DNA from 4 places in the Pedobacter antarcticus genome. Region 1 is predicted to be linked to each of the others. Evidence: riboswitches for the same ligand, from Rfam matches in the RefSeq annotation. Region 1 holds a riboswitch; each other region holds the start of a gene.
What was found. Region 1 has a riboswitch for S-adenosylmethionine ahead of BLR53_RS02120 (O-acetylhomoserine aminocarboxypropyltransferase/cysteine synthase family protein). Riboswitches for the same ligand answer to the same signal wherever they lie in the genome.
Positions count from the first base shown of each region.

Region 2: linked by a shared signal. The riboswitch ahead of BLR53_RS13540 (TlpA disulfide reductase family protein) and the one ahead of BLR53_RS02120 (O-acetylhomoserine aminocarboxypropyltransferase/cysteine synthase family protein) in region 1 are both predicted to bind S-adenosylmethionine.
Region 3: linked by a shared signal. The riboswitch ahead of BLR53_RS00910 (SusC/RagA family TonB-linked outer membrane protein) and the one ahead of BLR53_RS02120 (O-acetylhomoserine aminocarboxypropyltransferase/cysteine synthase family protein) in region 1 are both predicted to bind S-adenosylmethionine.
Region 4: linked by a shared signal. The riboswitch ahead of metH (methionine synthase) and the one ahead of BLR53_RS02120 (O-acetylhomoserine aminocarboxypropyltransferase/cysteine synthase family protein) in region 1 are both predicted to bind S-adenosylmethionine.

Region 1 covers NZ_FNGZ01000001.1:517,324-520,534, forward strand. Annotated here, with positions in the region: gene BLR53_RS02115 (homoserine O-acetyltransferase family protein) at 1-266, opposite strand, end outside; gene BLR53_RS02120 (O-acetylhomoserine aminocarboxypropyltransferase/cysteine synthase family protein) at 292-1,596, opposite strand; SAM riboswitch class I at 1,818-1,930, opposite strand; gene BLR53_RS02125 (trans-sulfuration enzyme family protein) at 2,072-3,187, opposite strand.
Region 2 covers NZ_FNGZ01000006.1:128,960-132,170, forward strand. Annotated here, with positions in the region: gene glpK (glycerol kinase GlpK) at 1-404, shown strand, start outside; gene BLR53_RS13535 (MIP/aquaporin family protein) at 452-1,177, shown strand; SAM riboswitch class I at 1,291-1,400, shown strand; gene BLR53_RS13540 (TlpA disulfide reductase family protein) at 1,485-2,477, shown strand; gene BLR53_RS13545 (SusC/RagA family TonB-linked outer membrane protein) at 2,837-3,211, shown strand, end outside.
Region 3 covers NZ_FNGZ01000001.1:203,510-206,720, forward strand. Annotated here, with positions in the region: gene BLR53_RS00900 (hypothetical protein) at 1-409, shown strand, start outside; gene BLR53_RS00905 (hypothetical protein) at 428-661, opposite strand; SAM riboswitch class I at 800-907, shown strand; gene BLR53_RS00910 (SusC/RagA family TonB-linked outer membrane protein) at 1,204-3,211, shown strand, end outside.
Region 4 covers NZ_FNGZ01000004.1:55,473-58,683, reverse strand. Annotated here, with positions in the region: gene metH (methionine synthase) at 1-1,209, opposite strand, end outside; SAM riboswitch class I at 1,317-1,425, opposite strand; gene BLR53_RS10170 (Bax inhibitor-1/YccA family protein) at 1,547-2,296, opposite strand; gene BLR53_RS10165 (hypothetical protein) at 2,347-2,916, opposite strand; gene murQ (N-acetylmuramic acid 6-phosphate etherase) at 2,928-3,211, opposite strand, start outside.

The DNA.
Region 1 (3,211 bases):
TTGGTAGTCCCATAATGCGAACCCAATACATTTGCACAGATAATAAAATGTTCTTCCGGATTAAATAATGAGTTTTCGCCGAAAAGACCTTTCCACCAGTCCAGAACATCTGCATTTGCGGTTAGTGCATGACAAGCCCATATTACATTTGATTTATCGGCATTTAATTTACCATATGTATGATAGGCAATCTGTAAACCACGGACCTTTTTTCCGTTCTCGAGTTTAAAAAGCTTATGGTAATTGAAAATATGGTTAGATGACATATAGGCTTGTTCTTGCAATGGATTACTATAATTTTATTTTTTCGAAAGCTTGTTCAAAGTCTGCTTTGATATCGTCGATATGTTCAATTCCGACAGACACACGCAGTAATTGTGGAGTGATCCCGGCAGCCAGTTGCTCCTCATCATTAAGTTGCTGATGTGTAGTGGCAGACGGTTGGATAATTAATGTTTTTGCATCACCCACATTTGCCAGATGGCTAACTAATTCTAAAGAGTTTACGAAGTTAATCGTCTGGTCTTTATCGCCTTCCAGTTCGAAAGATAATACAGCACCGAACCCGTTTTTAAGGTATTTCTTAGCATTGAGGTGATATGGGCTGCTTTCCAGTCCGGGATAATATACTTTTTTGACCGCTTCGTGGTTTTCCAGCCAGTTAGCCAAGGCCAACGCATTATCTACATGTCTTTGAACACGAAGTGAAAGTGTTTCCAATCCTTGAATCAAAAGAAAAGAGTTAAAAGGAGATTGTGACGGACCAAAGTCTCTTAAGCCTTCAACCCTCGCCCGGATAATAAACTGAATATTTCCCAGTTCACTATTCACACCGAATACGTCACTGAAAACTAGTCCGTGATATCCTGGAGAAGGCTTACTGAATTGTTCGAACTTTCCATTTCCCCAGTTGTAATTACCGCCATCAACGATCACTCCGCCAACACTTGTACCGTGTCCGCCGATCCATTTAGTAGCGGATTGTACGACGATATGAGCACCATGTTCTAAAGGTTTAAACAAATAACCTGCAGCACCAAAAGTATTGTCGACGACTAATGGGATGTCGTATTTTTGCGCCAGTAATGCTAATTTTTCAAAATCAGGTATACTGAAGGAAGGGTTCCCAATACTTTCCAGGTAAATTCCTTTTGTATTATTATCTATTTGAGCTTCAAAATCCTCAACCTGATCAGTGGCTGCAAATTTTGCATTGATACCCAGTCTTTTAAAGGCGACTTTAAATTGATTGTAGGTCCCACCATATAAATGAGGCGAAGAGACGAAATTGTCACCAGCCTGCAGAAAATTACTCAATGCAATAAATTGAGCTGCCTGACCTGAAGAGACTGCCAATGCGGCAACTCCACCTTCCAATGCGGCAATTCTTTTTTCAAATACATCCGTTGTCGGATTCATCAGTCTGGTATATATATTACCGAATTCTTTTAGCGCAAATAGATTTGCACCATGCTCGGCACTTTTAAAACCATAAGAAGTAGTTTGGTAGATAGGGACTGCTCTTGACCCTGTCGTTGGATCGATTTCTTGTCCTGCGTGGATCTGTAAGGTTTCAAATTTATAGTTGGCTGACATATATTTGGGTTTTTAAGGTTGTAAAATGAAGTGTAGGGTGATTTATACAGCAAAGCATGCTTATCAGAACCTCGTTCAGAGGCTTTCCGGGAAAAATGGTCGGAATTAGTTTTTATTATTCAGCGCAACAACACATATAATTGTGTACGTAAGCAAGCTTAATAATATTTAAAGAAGTTTTGCGCATTCGCGCTAGAGGCATTGTAATTTTCATTTGTCTAAATTTATCTTTCCAATCAGCAATATGCTGTCTGGTCAGGAATTGGCACCTTCTCCATTTGGGAGGGTTGCCAGTGGGTCTAGGAGCCTGTCTCTCGCCACTTCTTTATAAATCAAACCTGTGCAGGCTGACTTGAAAAGCTCTCGCTTTATGGTTACAAATGTAGTGTTCTGTGATTAATATCCAAAATTAAATTTTGAATTACTCACAAAACACTCATTTGCAATAGTTTATTGTTGAGTTTTAAACTCATTTTTAGCGTAAAGCCTGCTCGAAATCGGCAATCAGATCGTTTACATCTTCAAGTCCAATAGATATCCGAATTAAATTCTGTGGCGTTTTTGTGTCAGGACCCTCTACTGAGGCCCGATGCTCAATTAAACTTTCTACACCGCCAAGACTGGTAGCTTGAGCGAACAGATGAACTTTATTAACTACTTTTTTAGCATTTTCTCCATCGCCCTTAACCAACACAGACAGCATTCCGGAAAAGCCTGTCATTTGTTTAACAGCGACTTCATATTGTGGGTGTGAAGGTAAACCAGGGTAATACACTTTTTCAATTAACGGGTGCGCTTCCAGATACTGAGCAAAAAGTAATGCGTTTTCAGCATGACCTTTCATCCGGTAATGAAGAGTTTTTAAACTTCTCAGTAACAGAAAGCAGTCGAAAGGGGAAGGAACTGCACCGCCAATCTGCTGAATATTCCTGATCTTGTCCCAATAAGCAGAAGGACCAGCTGTAATCAGGACACCGCCGAGTACATCACTGTGGCCGCCTATATATTTGGTAGTAGAATGCATTACCAGATCTGCTCCCTGCAAAATTGGATTTTGGAAACATGGAGAGGCGAAAGTGTTATCACAGGCCAGAATCAGTTGATGCGACTTTGCGATCTTAGAAATGGCCGTGAGATCAGTGATTTTAAGGAGTGGATTAGAGGGTGTTTCTGTCCAGATCATCACCGTATTTGATTTGATCGCTGGGGAGACGAGTTCAGGCTTAGTCAGATCTATAAAATCAATCTCCAGGATCCCTTCGAAAATAGACAGCAGTTGTTTTTTAAAACCCCAGTACATATCGTCGGGGGCAATAATATGGCTTCCCGGCGCTAGAGCCTGGAACGCTGCCATTCCAGCGGTATTACCTGATGAAAATGCACAGGATTCTGTTCCTTTCTCCAGTTTTGCCAATATTGTCTCTAAAGCAGTACGGTTCGGATTGCTGACACGGCTATACATGTGTCCGCCCGGGTATCCGCCGTTTTCGTCTCTGTAAAAAGTTGTAGATAAACTAATTGCAGGAGTCACATCTCCGGTTGCACTTGGTGTTATATTTCCTCCGTGGATGGCTGTAGTTTTGTTATGCATAGAATTTCTGTTAAATAGGGTTTT
Region 2 (3,211 bases), on a different contig from region 1:
CTACTTCAGGCCATATCGCAAGGGCTGCAATAGAATCCATTGCTTTTCAGACCATGGATGTATTGAAAGCAATGGAAGCAGATTCGGGGATGCCGATAAAGGAATTGCGGGTTGACGGAGGTGCAACAGCTAATGACTTGCTGATGCAGTTCCAGGCAAATCTTCTAGGCTGTAATGTGATCCGGCCTTCTATAGTGGAGACGACTGCATTAGGGGCAGCCTACCTGGCAGGACTGGCGGTAGGCTACTGGGAAAGCGTTGACGAGATTAGTCAGCAATGGCAGTCGGAAAAAGTATTCGAGCCACAGGGCGGATCGGATAAGCTTAAAAATGCAATTAAAGGATGGAAGAGAGCTGTGCATGCAGCGCAAAGCTGGAACGATGAATTACCGGAAGACGTGTAATTTAATTTTCAACCGGGCAATATAATTTTCCATTTATACAATCAGATATGACACCTTTTGCAGCTGAATTTTTAGGGACAATGGTCCTGATATTACTGGGTGATGGCGTGGTAGCCAATGTCCTTTTAAATGATACGAAAGGCCAGAATAGTGGCTGGATTGTAATTACAACAGCGTGGGCTCTGGCTGTTTTTACAGGGGTTACAATCGCCGGGCCCTATAGCGGAGCACATCTGAGCCCTGCGGTAACGTTCGGACTCGCGGTTGCCGGCAAATTCCCATGGGCTGATGTGCTCAGTTATATGACGGCGCAGATGCTGGGCGCAATGGCGGGTGCATTATTGGTGTGGGTGGTCTACGCAGATCATTTTAAAAGAACCAATTCGGCACCTTTAATCCTGGCTGTGTTCTGTACAGGGCCAGCGATAAGAAACTACTTTTCTAATACATTAAGTGAAATTATCGGGGCGTTTGTTCTGATCTTCACCGTTTTTTACATCACCAGGGCGCAGATTACAGAGACTAAAACAGCGATAGGGTTGGGTACTGTTGGTGCAATTCCGGTTGCATTTGTGGTATGGGCAATTGGATTATCTTTAGGTGGAACTACTGGTTATGCGATCAATCCGGTAAGGGATCTTGGACCAAGAATTATACATGCTTTATTACCTATTAAGAATAAAGGAGGAAGTGACTGGTCATATGCATGGGTTCCTGTAGCAGGGCCAATGATCGGGGCAGGATTAGCAGCATTACTTTATCTCAGTTTATAATTTTTTTGGTCAAAAAATGCATTTTTGGAGTGTTTTCAATATTTTAAAATAATATCTATTGATTTAGTAGTATATTTTTATATCTTTGACCTGGTAATTAAAAATACCGACTATACTTATAAAGAAAGACTGAGGGAATGGCCCTGTAACGTCTTGGCAACCTCCGCTCCTGCTGCAGGAATGAAAGGTGCTAATTCCAGCTCCGAGAGGAGAAATATAAGTAATGTAGTTTACCCCGTTTGAAGGTAATGAAGCATTATTATTTTTCTGGAGTTTAACAGTATAGTTAACCTTAAAAGAAGATAAAATGAAAAGAACGCTACAAATCTTAACTGCAGGCTTACTACTAAGCACTTTGTCTTTACAGGCAGCGGATAAAAAACCACTAACGCTTACAGGTACTGTACCCGGTTTGAAATCTGGTAAAATCTATTTGCAGAAATTTTACAACAAATCTTTTATCACTATCGATTCAGCGAGTCTGAATGAGGGGAAGTTCCAGTTTAAAACACAATTGGAGCTGCCGGAACTCTACGGCGTAACGCTTTATAAAGATCAAAGTCCTTTTTATTTATTTCTGGAAAGCGGAGCGGTAAATGTGGAGCTGGACACAGCTGCTTATTACAGAGGATCCAAAGTAACAGGGTCACCCTCACAAGATCTGTTCGCTGCTTATAAAAAAGAAAGAAATGTCGACGTGTCAGCGTTTATCAAAGCTAATCCCGCTTCGATTGTTTCAGCTTATATCTTATACCGCGACTTCTCTTATAGATTAAGCCCTGAAGAAATTAAGACAAATATTGCACTGCTTGACCCTTCCCTGAAAAACACACCCTATGTAAATGTTCTGAATGAGCTGGTTACCGTATTGGGAAATGTGAGTGTAGGAAAAAAAGCACCGGATTTTCATTCGGTTACTCCAGAAGGAAAAACAGTAAATCTGCGCGATTTTCAGGGTAAATATGTGCTGGTAGATTTTTGGGCTGCCTGGTGTCCTCCATGTAGAAAAGAGAATCCAAATCTGGTAGCTGCCTATAAACAGTATAATGATAAAGGTTTTGAGATTTTAGGTGTTTCATTGGACAAAACCAAAGAAGCCTGGGAAAAGGCTATCAAAGATGACCATTTAGCTTGGACGCAGGTCTCAGACCTTGCTTTCTGGGATAGTGCGCCAGCGAAATTATATGGTGTAAGAGCCATTCCTTCCAATGTCTTGTTAGATCCTCAGGGTGTCATTGTTGGCAGAAACCTTCGCGGAGAAGAATTACAGCAAAAATTAAAAGAACTTTTCGATAAATAATCCAGACACAAAAAACACCCTTTATATTAACCTCAATAAACATGACTCAGAACCAAATTAATTCCAGGTCTCTCCCTGCTGTGCAGACGTCGATTAATCTTATTACACTTTCTCCAGTTTCTCTTGATTGCATGACTCCCATGCGATGTTGTATGATGGCATAATCCTGCCTCATACAAGCCGTATTACGGCTTTTCATTTCTAATTTCAGCTATAAAATGATGCGCCCGAATAGGGGGCCAGGGATAGCTATATCTATTATTTCGTGTGAAAATTCCGGGTTGGAACTGTAGCGTGGCTTTGCTATGCCATCCATCTACCTGTTTGAATTCATACCTGTTTCTTATAAATCAGCTTAAATGAAAACAAAATTACTATTTATAATTTGGGTCCTATTCGCTCTGGAAGTCCAGGCGCAGGACAGGACCATTACTGGTAAAGTGGTTGATCAGACTGATCAGCAGCCTTTACCAGGAGTGAGTATCAGGGTTTCAGGGCAGAAGTCCGGAACATTAACCAATACTGACGGGACATTCAGTATTCGTGTTGCTGAAGCAGAAAAAAGTCTTTTATTCAGCTATATCGGATACTTAGGTAAAACCGTTCAGCTTAGGGATATCGGTAAAGTGATTGCACTGGAGCCCGATCTTCAGCAACTTAGCGAAGTAGTTGTAACAGGCTACAGTACCCAGGAACGTAAGTTTATCGCTGGTTCTATTACCACATTAAAAGGA
Region 3 (3,211 bases), 310 kb from region 1:
AAGTAAGGATAGCCTGTTTGCCGTAGACACTCTTACGCTCAAAACGTATATCACATTTGACAGTCTTGATGTGGAATTGCTGAAAGCACCTGTATTAAGGGAGATTTTATTAGGAGAAGCCAGGATTGGCAGGCCCGCAACTTATCAGACAATGGTAACTTATATAGCTTACTACCGGCAGACAGTCGCTTACAGAGAGTTTCGTGAAAATTTGTCGCTATTTAAACGAATGGAATCTCTGAAAGTAAACCCTTTGAATTGGGAAATGGACAAGGTGCTTTTTAACCGCCTTGGGTTTACTGAAAGCGATCTGGAAGATTTTAAGTCCTACATTTCGTCTCCTGAACATGCTGATATGAACTATAAGCAGGCCTATATAGGTTACATGAATGAAATAATGGCCTTATAAATGTAAATTAACTATTGATTAATCCTTGTCTTGTGTTGGTGTGGTTAACATTTCCTTCCCACTTCCTTTGCTGTTTCTTCGGACTTCCTTCGCTGTTCCTTCGGTCAGAATCGAATAAGGAGCGAGGGAAAAGCGGATGATTTTTAAATGAAAATCGACCAAATGCAAAACTGTATACTTTCTTCCGGAGAAAATATAGCGGCCTGATAAAGCGAAGCTGAAAAAGCTTAATAAAAAGCTTTTTATTTTCATCGGTCAGCTTATTAGGCTACTAATTAAATAGTCAAATATAGCTGGCTATTATGCGCAGATAAAAAATATTCAAATAAATTCTACAGAATAAGTAGTTTTTAAATTATGAATGATATATTTGCCCCGGTTATTTTAAAGAACTTATCAAGAAAGGTGGAGGGAATGGCCCTTTGAAGCCTTAGCAACCGTCCGTGAAAATGGAAATGGTGCTAATTCCATCCCGGGACAGCCCGGGGTAGTTAAGTCAGTTGAATGCAAATAATTTATGTCTGACATAAACGCAAGCACTTCTGATTTTCAGCGGTGTTTTTTTTTGCCGCTTTTAATTGTATTGGATGTTTAATTTAAATGAGTACAGATGTAAAAACATTACCTAAGAGTGATCTACCCTCAGCCAGACCGGATTACGTTTACGTATTGGCTGTCTGGACAAACAAATTTTAAAGACACCTCCTGTTATATTTCGAGTTTAAAAAAAAGCGGACGTAAGCCGCAGTGGGATTGGTATGTCTAAATTTTCTTATCATCAATAATCAATAATTATGTTTAAAAGTATAAAACTGTCAGCGATACTCTTCCTGATATTGCTTTCACAACTGACTTTCGCACAGGATACCACTATTAAAGGAGTTGTTAAAGCCTCCACGGGGGAGACATTACCGGGTGTGTCCGTAGCCCTTAAAGGCTCCTCTCAGGTGGTTGCTACAGACATCAACGGCTCTTTTTCTATTGTCGCGCCGGACAGAAGCATACTGGTGTTTTCTTATATAGGTTTTCAAGTACAGGAACTCCAGATTAATAGAAATGCAGGCGCATTACTGGTCACATTACAGCCGACTGAAAATGCGCTTAATGAAGTTGTCGTGACCGCACTGGGTATTAACAGGCAAAAAAAATCATTGGGGTATGCCGTGCAGGAAATCAAGGGTCAGGATTTGGCGGAGGCGAAAGAAACGAATTTAGTTAATGCGCTGGCTGGAAAAATCGCCGGTGTGAGAGTAACGAACAGTCAGGGAGACATGGGTTCCTCAAGAGTGGTGATACGTGGGGAAACCTCCATTTCAGGAAATAACCAGCCTCTGTTCGTAGTAGATGGGATTCCGGTGGATAATTCTCAATTGAATTCTGCAGGTGCACGTGATTATGCTAATGCCATTTCGGACATTAATGCAGACGATATAGAATCGATCAGCGTACTGAAGGGGCCAAATGCAGCTGCGCTTTATGGATCGCGTGCTGCGGCTGGTGTCATCATCATTAAAACGAAGACTGGTAAATCAAAACGAGGAGTGGGCATCACAGTAAATTCCAATACTGTGCTGGAGACTATTGCTACATTGCCTGTTTATCAAAATGCATTTGGCCAGGGTTCTGAAGGCCTGTTCAGTTATGTAGATGGAAAAGGAAAGGGTCTGAATGATGGGGTCGATGAAAGCTGGGGACCAAGAATGGATGGACGTTTATTGCCTCAGTTCTTTTCTAAAGGTGTCGCGGTTCCATTTGTCGCACACCCGGATAATGTACGTGATTTCTTTCAGACAGGATATTCATTGAATAATGGTATTGCAATTGCAGATGCAACTGAGAAATTTGATTACCGGTTATCATATAATAATTTAAAACAGGTCGGTGTAGTTCCGAATTCAGGTCAGGGAAAAAATTCAGTGACCTTGAACACAACATTAAGGCTTACACCGAAATTGAGTCTCACCGCCAATGCTAATTATAGCAAACTTGGCTCAGACAATCTTCCTGGAACTGGTGGCTCAAGGTCTACGAGTACAATGCTTCAGTTCGCTTGGTTTGGAAGACAGGTAGATATTAATGAGCTCAAAAATTATCTGGATGAAGACGGAAATACGTTCAACTGGAATAATAGCTACTATTCTAATCCTTACTGGGTTGCCTACGAAAATACGGTGTCCCAAAACAGAAACCGTTTAATTGGAAGCGTAGGTCTGAATTACAAAATTATTGATGGTCTGGACTTTAATTTTCGTACAGGTACAGATTATTATAATGACCGCAGAAAGGTTCGTGTAGCTTACGGTACGAACGGATCGCCTTTCGGCTCTTATACAGAAAGTGCTTTCACTGTTAGTGAGACTAATACAGATGGGACGCTGAATCTTAATAAAAAACTAAGTTCTGACTTTACACTAGAAGCACTCGTAGGGGCAAATATCCGGTCGAGGTATATCGAGCAGAATGATCAGAGTGCACCGCGTCTTGCAGTAGCCGGTTTGTATGCGCTGAATAACTCACGTGATCCGCTCACTTCGTCAAATATTTATAATAAGCTGAAATCTTACAGTATTTATTCTTCCGCGCAACTTGGTTTCAGAAATTATCTTTTTGCAAATATTACGGCACGTAATGATTGGTCTTCTACTTTACCGGCGCAAAACCGGTCTTATTTTTATCCTTCATTTAACGGAAGCTTTGTTTTAACGGAGGCTCTGGATATTAAGAGTGAGGTACTTGATTACGCCAAAATTCGCGGAGGCTGGTCTAAAGTTGGTAAAGATGCAGATCCTTACCGTTTAATTA
Region 4 (3,211 bases), on a different contig from region 1:
GTCCAGCATTCCCTCATCCATATTGACATCAATGACCTGTGCCCCGCCCTCAACCTGCTGTCGGGCTACTGTCAAAGCGGCTTCATAGTCACCGCTCAGAATTAGTTTAGAGAATTTAGGAGATCCGGTAATGTTGGTTCTTTCACCGATATTGACGAAGATGCTTTCGGGGGTGATAGTTACGGGTTCCAATCCGCTTAGGCGCAGGTAACGCTCCGGTGTGGGGAGAACTCTTGGCCTGATTCCTTTGGCTTTCGCTGCAATAGCAGCAATATGCTCTGGTGTGGTGCCACAACAACCACCCACAATATTGACAAAGCCATGCTGTATAAAATCGTCTACAAGGTTTGCTGTCTCGTTAGGCATTTCATCGTATGCGCCAAATTCATTCGGTAATCCGGCATTTGGATAGGCCGATACATAACAGTTAGCTTTTGCAGCAAGCTCTTCAATATGCGGACGCATGTCTTTAGCTCCCAAAGCACAGTTAAAACCAATACTTAGCGGACGGGCATGGATTACCGAGTTTAAGAAAGCTTCTACAGTCTGGCCGCTGAGGGTTCTTCCGGAGGCATCGGTAATGGTACCGGAGATCATAATCTCTATTTTACGGCCAATCTCTGCTTCATATCTACGAATGGCAATAATCGCTGCTTTTGCATTCAGTGTATCAAAAATAGTTTCGATCATTAACAGGTCGGATCCACCGTCTACCAGGCCTCTGATCTGCGCAAAATAGGCATCTGAAAGTTCGTCGAATGTTAAAGCGCGGTAACCAGGATCGTTCACATCTGGTGAAATGGATAGAGTCCGGTTGGTCGGTCCAATCGCACCTGCTACATAGCACCGGCGGTCTGGATTTTTGGCCATAAACTCATTGACGGCTTCTTTTGCGATTTTAGCACCTTCAAAGCTCATTTCATAGTCTAGCTCTTCCATCTGATAGTCGGCCAGTGAAATACGCTGTGTACTAAAGGTATTGGTTTCTATAATGTCGGTACCAGCTTTCAGGTAGTCGGTGTGAATGGCTTTAATAATATCTGGCCTGGTTAGATTCAACAGGTCATTGTTACCTTTAACATCACAGGGATGATCTTTAAAACGCTCCCCCCTGAAGTCTTCTTCTGAAAGGGTATAACGCTGGATCATGGTTCCCATGGCGCCGTCTATGATTAATATTCTTTGCTCTAAATCTTCTCTAATGCTCATAGCTTGGATGCATATTCAATTGGTATTGTAAACAGTTCCGGAATAAATAAGGGTACGGGTTACAATAGGGTAATATGCTTAATCAGAAATCCAGGGTGGATCGAATTAACTTATCTTTCAGGAACAGCCGCAGCGTTCGAGTAGAATGTAGCACCTTGTCAGCACAGGTTGCTAAGACTTCGTCGGGTCTAATCCCTCCGTCTTTCTTTATAAGCTGGTGCAAAAATGCAAAAAAGAAAAATCAATTCCAAGAAATTGGTGTGTAAACGCAATAAAATACCGAAGGCCATGCATATTTGCACGGCCTTCGGTATTTTATTCTGTGGAATGTGTTAGCTTATTTTCTTCCGCCAAAGATTCTTAATAAGAATAGGAAGATATTAATAAAGTCAAGATACAGGGATAATGCACCCATAATCGCTAGCTTTTTAGAATCTGCATCTGCCATTGTAGATCCGTTCTCTTCCAGACCAGCACCAATTCTTTTTAATTTCTGTACATCATAAGCGGTCAGCGCAGTAAAGATTGCTACACCAAAGAAACTCATGATATAATCGAACTGCGAGCTTTGCAGAAACATATTAACAACCATCGCAATTACCAGCCCTACAACACCAACCATAAGGATCGGGCCGAATTTACTCAAGTCAGTATTGGTTGTATAGCCTAAAACAGCCATTAAACCGAAAATACCGGCAGCAGCTGCAAAACAGCCAATCACCGAAGAGGATGCATAAATTAACAGGATGAAACTTAAGCTTACTCCTGTAAGTAAAGAGTAAAGAATAAAAACACCCAGTAAAGCGGAATAGGAGAGTTTATTAAGGCCCGCACTCATTAGCATAACCAAACCCAGTGGTGCAAACATAGCTACATATCCTAAAATAGACATTTTGCCTGTTTCCTGATTAATCAGGTAATTCAGCATTTCGGGTGTATTGGCCATGTAAACTGCAGCTGCGGTTGAAATACCTAATGCCACAAACATCCATAGAAATACGTTTGCAAAGAATTTCTTTGCCACTGTTCCTGTTTGGTTTTCTACAAAAACAGATTGGTTTGACCAGTTATGATTATTGTTCTCCATTCGTTTTAATTTTTAATTTAAATATACCGATTCTAAACTGTATACAAAGGTTATGCCCCTAACCTTTTTGTCAGGATTTCTTCAACTTTTTTGAAAATTTGTACCGGTTTGAGGGTTCTCCATGCCAAATCGTCAAGCTGACCGCCAAAATTGATGTAATAATCAATATTGCTGCTGCGGAACTCTTCGATCACATGGGGTGTAAAATTAATCCCTGCTATCCAGCCATCTTCGACATCTTGAAACCACTCTTCATAGTAGCTGTCTTCCGAAGAGTGGAAGTTCAGGACATTTTCTCCTATCAGGATAAATTTATGAATTCCCTCATCTATCATCAGCTCCAGGATTTCTCTTTTCAGCAGCATAATATCATTGGAGATCGCATCATTCCACTCTCCTATAAATTCGATAATAGAATATTGCCTTTCATAATCTGTATAAAGGACTTTAATGTATAACGTAGTAGACCCGAAGTCATCCCACTGTGGATGGATTAGGTAATTATAGAGTTGCTTATCAAAATAAAACTCTGAATATTCTGTATTATAAAAAGGGGATCGTGGATCTTCCGCGGCGATATAATCATCTCTCCAGCGGTAAAATGGTTCTATTTCGTGCATGAAATCTTTGTTTAAATTTGACCGGCTTCTACTGCTTTGCGTACGCTTCCGTGCTCAATAAGCAAAGCTTCTGCCTGTTCATAGGGGATTTGAAGTTCTGCCATTACCATCTGCGTGCCACGGTCTACAAGCTTACTATTGGTTAACTGCATATCCACCATTTTGTTGCCTTTAACTTTGCCTAATTTGATCATTACGGTAGTACTGAGCATATTAAGAACCAGTTTCTGTGCGGTGCCTGATTTCATTCTTGTAGAACCGGTTAAAAACTCAGGACCCACAACTACTTCTACCG